DNA from 3 places in the Halobacillus litoralis genome. Region 3 is predicted to be linked to each of the others. Evidence: a T-box and tRNA genes for the amino acid it is inferred to sense, from the RefSeq annotation. Region 3 holds a T-box; the other regions hold tRNA genes.
The links. A T-box is a leader RNA that pairs with one kind of tRNA and senses whether it is charged. The one in region 3 lies ahead of argS (arginine--tRNA ligase), so its partner is inferred to be a tRNA-Arg.
Positions count from the first base shown of each region.

Region 1: it has a tRNA-Arg gene. The T-box ahead of argS (arginine--tRNA ligase) is inferred to sense a tRNA for this amino acid. The anticodon was not compared.
Region 2: it has a tRNA-Arg gene. The T-box ahead of argS (arginine--tRNA ligase) is inferred to sense a tRNA for this amino acid. The anticodon was not compared.

Region 1 covers NZ_CP129016.1:1,850,685-1,853,965, forward strand. Annotated here, with positions in the region: gene whiA (DNA-binding protein WhiA) at 1-327, shown strand, start outside; gene LC065_RS09255 (HPr family phosphocarrier protein) at 458-712, shown strand; gene clpP (ATP-dependent Clp endopeptidase proteolytic subunit ClpP) at 810-1,397, opposite strand; tRNA gene LC065_RS09265 (tRNA-Arg) at 1,849-1,924, shown strand; gene LC065_RS09270 (ubiquinone biosynthesis protein COQ4) at 2,185-2,409, shown strand; gene LC065_RS09275 (glutaredoxin family protein) at 2,507-2,728, shown strand; partial or broken gene LC065_RS09280 (sugar-binding transcriptional regulator) at 2,880-3,281, shown strand, end outside.
Region 2 covers NZ_CP129017.1:27,178-30,458, forward strand. Annotated here, with positions in the region: gene LC065_RS20120 (adenosylcobalamin-dependent ribonucleoside-diphosphate reductase) at 1-1,285, shown strand, start outside; gene LC065_RS20125 (hypothetical protein) at 1,469-1,657, shown strand; tRNA gene LC065_RS20130 (tRNA-Arg) at 1,686-1,758, shown strand; gene dnaE (DNA polymerase III subunit alpha) at 1,899-3,281, shown strand, end outside.
Region 3 covers NZ_CP129016.1:170,301-173,581, reverse strand. Annotated here, with positions in the region: gene LC065_RS01010 (hypothetical protein) at 1-206, opposite strand, end outside; gene argS (arginine--tRNA ligase) at 279-1,961, opposite strand; T-box leader at 2,002-2,215, opposite strand; partial or broken gene LC065_RS01000 (DUF421 domain-containing protein) at 2,318-2,933, shown strand; gene LC065_RS00995 (thioredoxin family protein) at 2,991-3,281, shown strand, end outside.

The DNA of each region.
Region 1 (3,281 bases), 1.7 Mb from region 3:
AGGATCGTTCGCGATATGAGGAACTCCGTCAATCGTCTCGTCAATTGTGAGACTGCGAATTTAAATAAGACGATCGGTGCCGCTTTCCGTCAAGTGGAGAACATAAAATTCATTAAACGGACAGTAGGTTTAGAGGCCCTGCCAGATAAATTGCAAGAGATTGCATCTTTAAGGCTGCAGCACCAGGAAGTTTCTTTGAAAGAGCTTGGTGAGTATGTTTCTGGTGGATCGATCAGTAAATCAGGGATCAATCACCGCCTGCGTAAAATCGATGAGTTCGCCGAAAAAGTTAGAAAAGGTGAAGTCACAGAAAACACAAGAAACTAATGTTTCCTTAACAAATTCATGCTATAATGAAATACAATTATAAACGCTTTCTACAAGAGAGCGTTCTTTTTTCTAAGTATTGAATCCGCTTACAAAGAAGTTGAAATATAGAATGAGAGGAGAATGACAGGTGATTGAAAGGACGATAACGATTGAGCTCGAAACAGGTTTACAGGCAAGACCAGCAGCACAATTCGTACAAGAAGCGAACAAGTTCACCGCAGATGTTTTTATTGAAAAAGGTGAGAAGCGTGTGAATGCCAAAAGTATTATGGGGTTAATGAGCCTTGCTGTCGGAACCGATGAAGAAATCAAATTGATTGCAGATGGTTCTGATGAGGAAGAAGCGGTTCAGGTACTTACCGATTTTGTGAAGAATGAGTAATAGGTGTTTATGTGAAAAAATGAACGTTCTCCAATGAGGGAACGTTTTCATAAAGCACAAAAAAATCCGCTGTGATTACACAGCGGATTTCGTGTTTTTATTGTTCGTTTTTCTCCATTACTTTATCAATCAAGCCGTAGTCAACAGCTTCGTGGGCAGACATGAAGTTATCTCGGTCCGTGTCGCGTTCGATGACTTCCATTGGTTGTCCAGTACGCTCAGCAAGGATCTGGTTCAGCTTCTCACGCATCTTAATGATACGCTTCGCGTGAATTTCGATATCTGAAGCCTGACCTTGGGTGCCTCCAAGTGGTTGGTGAATCATAACTTCACTGTTTGGTAGTGCATAACGTTTACCTGGTTCACCGGCGTTCAGCAGGAATGCACCCATAGATGCAGCCATACCTGTGCAGATTGTGGATACGTTCGGTTTGATGAACTGCATCGTATCATAAATCGCCATACCTGCCGTGATCGATCCACCAGGGGAGTTGATGTATAGGGAAATGTCTTTATCTGGGTCGTCAGCAGCAAGGAAAAGCAACTGCGCTACAACAGAGTTTGAGATGTTATCATCGATCGGGCTTCCCAGCATGATGATACGGTCTTTAAGTAAGCGGGAGTAAATATCATAAGCACGTTCTCCGCGGTTTGTTTGTTCAATAACTGTAGGGACTAAATTCATTTGTAATTCCTCCTTAACATCAAATTAATAATGATGGAATACATTCATCATACCTATAAGGTCAATAAAGGTCAAACAAAAACAATCGACCTTTTATCCTTTATTTCAGCAAGGTTTGTTATGCCTTTTAAGTATGAAAAACGGTTATTCTTATTCGTTCTATGTGATGTGTTCCAATTCCTTCTACCATCATACCCTAATTTTACCTATATAAACGTCCAAACCTATAATAAAGCTACATGGCAAGATGGACATTATATTGAGATGTTTTGAGGGTTCGTTACTGAATTGAGCGTCAGTGGTGGGTGGGAAGCGAATCTTTACCCGTAGCCCTAAGCTCTTATAAAAGCTTCGAAACAGATTCTTCACAAGGGAGCTTTTCTGGAAGATCATAAAAATGGGTTGCGTTTTTTGGTGATTCTACTTATAATATTAAATGCATGTCGCTTTTGCGCCCGTAGCTCAGTTGGATAGAGCGGTAGATTCCGGTTCTACGTCAGTCGGGGGTTCGAATCCTCTCGGGCGCGCTAAATAAAAGGACCTTCCTTGAAAGTAAGGAAGGTCCTTTTTTTACAAAAATATCATTATATTAATATATAAAAATCTCTTTGAATTTTAGTAGTTACAATAGTGTTATTTAAATATTAATTGAACAGAAATCTCACAGGAATTATACGAACGTTTATTTGGTTTTATTATCGTCATGTAGGTTCTTTTTGCCTTATTTGTGTGTTATGATTGAATAAATAAAGTCAGACTTTTCGCTTTATTTAGAAGAGGGGTATTTATGACAAACCTAATCCGTTACAAAATGTTGTCGACCGAAGAGGTTTCTGAAGACAGGCGGATTCACTTGTTCGATATGCAGGAACAGCAAAAGTTATCCTTCAACTATAAGTCATTGAAGCGAACACCTGAAAATTATGTAGGTGAAGAATTAGCTCATTTCTTGGATAAGCGTAAGTTGAAAATCGATAATGGTTTTTATGATAAAAAAGGACATGCTTCCTGAAGCGTGTCTTTTTTTGTGTAAGAAGTTCTGGAGGAGGATGGATGTTGGAGCGTATCCTTTGGTATGATGAAGATGAAAAATTCAGGGAGGCTTGTGCATGTCTGAAGTCATATTATATGTAAAAGAAAACTGTGGATTATGTGAAGAAGTCAAAGATCTAATATCACTGTTCGACGTCAAAGTAGTAATGGTGGATATTGAAAAAGATCCAGAACTATTAGAGAAGTATATGCTTGAGGTACCGGTGTTAAAAATCGGTGCGGAAGAGTTGGATTACCGTGAAATTGATTACATAAAACTAATGAAGCGTTTACAATGAAAAACGTCTAGGTTTTCACTTGCACGAGGACTACCCCACTGTTAATATAAAGTTGAAATAAGATATTTTTTTGCTCCGAGCGGGACATAATATGACTAGCTGGGACGTAATACATCCCGGTTGGTACCATTTCAAAGAAGGGGCTTTTTCCATGAGAGCGTTCATCGACTTACAAAAAAAATTATTCCCGGATGTCCTGGACGTTATACAGCGCCGTTATCAGCTGTTGTATTACATCCAGATCATGCAGCCTGTAGGCCGAAGAGCGTTAGCTGAAAGTGTTGAGCTGGCTGAACGTACGGTCCGAAGCGAAGTGGACTTTCTGAATAAACAAGGGGCTGTAGAGATTACCTCAAGAGGCATGCACTTAAGTTATGAAGGGCAGAACATTCTTGAGCAGTTAGCTGAGTTTATTAAAGAGGTCTCTGGGATTAAGGTTTTAGAACAACAATTAAAGGATAAATTAAATTTAGACTATGTCGTTGTTGTTCATGGTGATAGTGATGAGCTTAATTGGGTAAAACAAGAGATGGGAAAAGCATGTGTCCAGTAT
Region 2 (3,281 bases), on a different replicon from region 3:
CTGGGATCTTATTTTCCCTGACACTGAACACCCAGCATATAATGAGGACTGGGATGGTGACATTAATAAATGGATTGATGAGCATGGAAAGGCTTCTGTTAAGGTTTACAAGACTGTTCCAGCTAGGGACATTTGGGATAAGATTATAGAAGCTAACTGGGCAAGCGCTGAGCTAGGTGTCATTTATATTGATCGTTACAATCAGATGCACAATGGATGGTATCTAGGCACTATCATGGCTACTAATCCTTGTGGCGAGCAAGGACTACTAGGCAATTCCACTTGTAACCTATCAGCAGTCAACTTTGGTCGAATGATTAAAGTAGTAGGGAAAGACTCTGAGGGTATTATCTATGACATTGACTGGGACAAGCTAGAGCAGACTGTAGAAACAGGGGTACGATTCCTAGACAATATCATTGATACTACAGAATACTTTGACTCTGATATGGAGAAGCAACAGAAAGGCGAGAGAAGGCTAGGACTTGGCTATCTTGGTGTCCATGACCTATTAATCGCATTGAGGCTAAAATATGGCTCAGAAGAAGCTGAGAACGTCTTAGACGATGTATTCTCATTCTTTAGGGACACAGCCTATAATGCTTCCATTGATCTTGCCATTGAAAAGGGCGCTTTCCCATTATATGATGATCGCTACCTTGAGAGTGGCTTTGTTAAAACACTGCCCCAAGAAATCCAAGATCGAATCAAGCTACATGGTATCAGGAACTTGACCATCCTAACTGTAGCACCTACAGGAACAACAGGCTCAATGACACCAAGCCTATTGAGTCCAGAGGATTCAGTCTCTACAGGTGTAGAGCCACACTTTGCAATGAAGTACGAGCGCATGAGTCGAATTGGAACTACTACTCAGTACGCTGGGGTTGCTAAGGCTTGGAAGGATGAACACCCTGACCAAGAGCTACCAGAGTATTTCATTGGTGCAATGGAGTTAAGCCCAGAAGCTCATGTGGCTATGCAGGCAGTAGCTCAGAGATATGTTGACTCTTCTATATCCAAGACAGTCAATGCACCTAAAGACCACTCACAAGATCAAGTAGATACTCTCTACAGGTTGGCATATGAGAAAGGCTTAAAAGGTGTAACCTACTATCGTGATGGATCGAGGTATGAACAGATTCTCTCAGTAGGAGAAGAAGATGGGGCAGAAGAAGAGACAGAAGAGCAGTGGGAATGTGGCTCATGTGGCAGTAAGAAGTTTCACATGGTCGAAAACTGCAAGCAATGTGCTGAATGTGGGATGCAAGCATGTTCATTATAATTACAACTATGATCCTGTTTCTTTTAGGTTTCTATATGGGTTTCAATGCAGGAGAAAAGCATGGATTCAACAAGGGTGAAAGGACTATGTACGAGAAAGTAAAGAAAAATCTAATTAAAGGCTTGTAATCTTTAAGATTACATGATACAGTATTTATAGAGTTGAACGAAGGGGGAGAACAGCATGGCAGAGCAGAGCAAGGCAATCTCAGAGAAACAGCAAGACTTCATGGCTACTCTTGAAGAAGAGCGAGGCGTTGAAATTGAAGAGCTTGGCTGGGATCGAGAGCTACTTGAAGATGAACAGTTTGGTCAAGGTCGAGCAAGCCTAGTAATCAAAGAGCTACTATCACTACCAAAAGAAGAAGGCTAATTATGAGGGGCTTTGCCCCTCTTCATATGCCCTCATAGCTCAGTGGATAGAGCAACAGCCTCCTAAGCTGTGGGTCGAAGGTTCGAGTCCTTCTGAGGGCGCTTAATCTCTTTGGCAGACTTTTTACACCTCCTTTTAACTGCCCCAGAGATTTACTTACAAGTGGACAGTCATTTAATGGCTGTCCTTTTCTATTCCATAAAGGGAGAGAGCAGAGACTAGCAGAGGAAGGATGAGAAACATGCCAAAGGTTGAATTACACCAGCATGGACAGAAAAGCTCACTAGATGGGATCGCTACAGTACAGGAGATTGTAGCCAGAGCCAAAGACCTTGGACAGCCAGCAGTGGCTTTGACAGATCATGGACACATGCAGGACTTTTATGATTTTTACCAAGAGTGTAAGAAAGAAGGTATCAAGCCCATCATTGGAAATGAGGCTTACTTTACTGAGGATCGTTTTGTGAAAGAGAAAGGGACTAAACACTATCACTTAGTCCTATTAGCAAAGAACACCACAGGTCTTAGAAACCTGTTCAAGATTACTTCCAAGTCTCACCTTGAAGGCTTCTATGGCAAGCCAAGAGTTGACTGGGACTTACTAGATGAATATGGAGAGGGAATTATTGTACTCTCTGGCTGTCTTGCAGGCTACCCACAGCAGATGATTGCAGAAGGTAACTACCTCAAGGCTAAGAAGGTTATTAAGAAATTCAAGAAAATGTTTGGTGAGGACTTCTACCTTGAAATCCAGCCCAATGAGCATGGACTACAGAAGGATGTAAATAAATGCTTTACTGAGTGGAATGAAGGTATGGGCATTGATCTGGTGGCTACCACTGATGCTCACTACATGGAGTCAGGCGAAGGAAGGCTCACTCACATGGTTTACACCCAGATAGCTGACTTCAATGGTGAAGAGATTTACAAGCACAACTACAATATGGGTGCTAATGAGACTTACCACAATCTCATCAATCTCACTGGGATCTCTAAAGAGAAGGCTTATGAGGCTGTAGATAACACTGAGAAGGTAGCTGACAAGGTTGAAGAGTATGAGATAGACGATTCATTGAAACTACCTCACTTCCCACTTCCTGATGAATATAAGGCAATGGAGAATGGGGCAGATGAATACTTGAAGCAACTTTGTAGGGATGGCTGGAAATACAGAGGCATCAATGCCCTTTCTGATGAACAGCAACAGATTTACAAAGACAGGATCATGGAAGAGTTTGAAGTAATCATGGGTAAAGGATTCTCTGAATACTTCCTTATCGTTCAAGACTTCATTTGGTGGTCAAGAAATAACAATATCATTGTAGGATATGGGCGAGGCTCAGCAGGTGGCTCATTAGTCGCTTACCTGATGGGAATTGTAGAGCTTGACCCTATAGAATACGATCTCCTATTCGAGCGTTTCTTAAATCCAGATCGTAACGAGCTACCAGATATTGATGTGGACTTTGCAGACAGGGAAGCAGTAGTAAATTATGTGAAGGACACTTATGGACACGACAAGGTTTGCTCAGTAATCACATTTGGAACGTTTGGTGCTAAGGGAGTTGTTCGTGATGTTGCCAAGGCTCTTCATGGTAAGAAGCAAGGTCACATGATGGGCGAC
Region 3 (3,281 bases):
ATGGCTGTTATGACAAATGTGATGGCGTAAATGGTCGTCAGTAACGGAATGCTCCCTGTATCACTCCCGGCGTTTTTCAACTGCTTGGCGTCATCTTCGGGTGACGATGTGTTTTCAGGTTTGTTTACATGTTTAGCTATAACGATCGTGCCTATCAAGGCAGCTACCGAGGCAATGATCGCAAGTCCGTAATAAATCGGGTACATAGGATGCGCTCCTCTCCCTTTTGTTACTATTATTATAATAGAAGAAAGGAGGAAGTGCTAAAATTCTCTATGCTACATATTTTCAGGTGCCTGAATCCCGAGAATGGACAAACCCTCTTTTAATTGGTAATTAACCGCATAAATCAATGTGAGGAGCGCTTGTTCCTCTTCACTTCCAATCACTTTTGTATGGGCGTAAAAACTATTGAAGTGACGTGCGACATCTAAGAGGTGTCTAGCAAGCTTGGATGGGTCATATTCTTTGTAGGCTTTCTCAATCACCTCTGGGAAAAGGCGAATGGTTTTTATTAATGGCCAAGCGGATTCTGCGTGGACGTCTGTTACAGGATGATTAGGATTAAAGTTCCCTTTTTCTAGTAAAGAGACGGTACGCGCATGTGTGTATTGCAGGTATGGAGCCGTATGGCCTTCGAAGGTAAGCATATCTTCCAAAGAAAATTCCACATCATTGCGACGATCGTGTTTAAGGTCGTGAAAGATGACAGCACCTACCCCGACTTGTTCCGCGACCTTTTCAGCGTCCTTCAATTCAGGGTTCTTCTCTTTAATATTATTCGCAGCTTGGGAAATGGCCTCCTGCAGCGCTTGTTCAAGTAAAACGGTCTTCCCCTGACGTGTAGACATTTTCTTGCCGTCTTGAAGCATCATTCCAAAGGAGATATGTTTTAATTGATCCGCCCAGGCAAAACCTGCTTTTTTCAACACATGCTTGATCTGTTGGAAATGAAGGGTTTGCTCATGGCCGACCACATAGAGTGCTTCATCAAAATCATACGTTTGCTTACGATCAATCGCAGCCGTTAAATCTCTCGTGGCATATATCGTCGTTCCATTACTTTTTCGAATCAGGCAGGGAGGTAATTCTTCCTCATCCAGCCGGACGACTTGAGCGCCTTCTGATTTTTCCAACATCCCTTTTTCCTGCAACATGTCGATGGTCGTATCCATTTTGTCATTATAGTAGGCTTCGCCTCGGGTCAAGTCGAAGGTGATGCCTAAGAGATTATAAATCTTCTCAAACTCTTCCAGTGAAACGGCTTTGAACCATTTCCATAAGGCAACCGCCTCCTCATCATTATCCTCCAATTTCTTGAACCATTCTCTACCTTCCTCAATGAAGGAGGGGTCTTCTTTTGAAGCATGGTGGAACTTTACATACACTCGAGTCAATTCTTGAATCGGATTATGCTTGAGACTTTCTTCTTTCCCCCATTTGAGATAAGCGGCTAATAGCTTTCCGAACTGTGTGCCATAGTCTCCGATGTAATTGATCTTCACCGTTTCATATCCACATTTTTGAGCAAGGTTGGAGAGAGCATTTCCAATGACCGTGGATCTTAAATGGCCCATGGAGAAAGGTTTGGCAATATTCGGAGCTGACATATCAAGGACGACAGTCTTTCCATTTCCAAATTCGTGAGCCCCATAGGCTTCTGGGTCTTGGTAAAACTGGTTCAACGTATGGTCGGCGACAAACCCCTGATCAAGAAAAATATTAACGTAGCCGCCTACTGTCTGCACTTTTTTAAAGATCGGATGTTTCAAATGACTGGAAACGTCCTCAGCAATCAGATGCGGACTTTTTTTCAACGTCTTTGCCAGCGGGAAACAAGGAAAAGCCAGGTCGCCATGGCTGGACTGTTTAGGGGTTTCAATCTGTTGCTGCACCCACTCCCGTGGATATTCCTCCCCAAGGATATGAGCGATTTGCAGGGCTAGTATTTGTTTTTCCATAAACGACACCTCCATAAAAATAAAAAAACCTCGTCTCTAAAAAAGAGACGAGGTTTGTGCTCGCGGTACCACTCTTATAGCTGTCGTACAGCCACTCGACGTTGTTAACGGGGGCGTCCCCGGCTTTTCCCTACTCCATCATTCAGGAAAGCTTCTCAAAAGTCCGTTTCACTACTGAAATCCTGCTCAGGCTTCCACCACCCCTGAGTCGCTGGTCTGTTTCTGGTGGCTACTCTCTTTTTCCTAGAATTTCGATATTTGAAAAGATTATAGCGGAAAGCATTTCCTTTTGCAATCCTTTCCTTGCGAATATCTTGGTTTATTTAGGTGAACATACGAAATAGAGGTGATCAATGATGGATTGGATTTGGAAAGCGGTTCTCATTATTATTGTAGGGACAATCATTCTTCGTATTGCCGGTCGGAAATCCATATCACAGATGACGTTATCACAAACGGTCATTATGATTGCGATCGGTTCCTTACTCATCCAACCTGTGGCGGGGGGAAAATATATGGGTGACATTCGGCGTGGGGGGGGTGCTTGTCCTTACTCTGATGGTTATGGAATTCAGCCAGGTGAAATTCGATTTCATGGAACGTTTCCTCACAGGCAGGTCTGTTTCCATAATTGAAAATGGGCAGTTAAATGAAAAGAATATAAAGAAACTGCGTTTTACTGTCGATCAGTTAGAGATGAAGTTACGGCAGAGCAACGTCACTTCCATTGCAGACCTTAAATCGGCGACCCTGGAACCAAACGGGCAGGTCGGGTATGAGTTTAAAGAACATAAAAGACCAGCGACAAAGCAGGACATCGATGACTTATACCAACAAATTCTTTCGTTAAAACAGATGTTAAACCCAAATCAGGCCACACAAATACCGACAACGAAACCTCCTGCTGAAGATTTATTTAAGGAAGTAGAAACGAAGCAACACCAACACGTTCATCCTGATCGTTTGAATTAAGTCCCCATGCAGGCATTTTGATCTATTCCTTGATATAATGGAACAGAGGTGAGAAAAGTGGAATCCGTAAACACCATTGAAGAACTACAGGGATTTGTTCATGAACATCCGCTTTCGATTGTTTATGTATCCAGGCCCGGATGTTCAGTTTGTCATGGTTTGCTTCCTCAAGTCGAAAACTTGTTGAAAGACTATCCTGAAATTGTGTCCAGACATGTGGACGCTGATAAAATCCCACAAGTGGCGGGAGAGTTTTCAGTCATGACGGTACCAGCCGTTTTGATCTATTCTGAAGGCAAAGAACTATTCCGCAAAGCCCGCTTTGTTCCGATCGGGGAGTTAAACCAG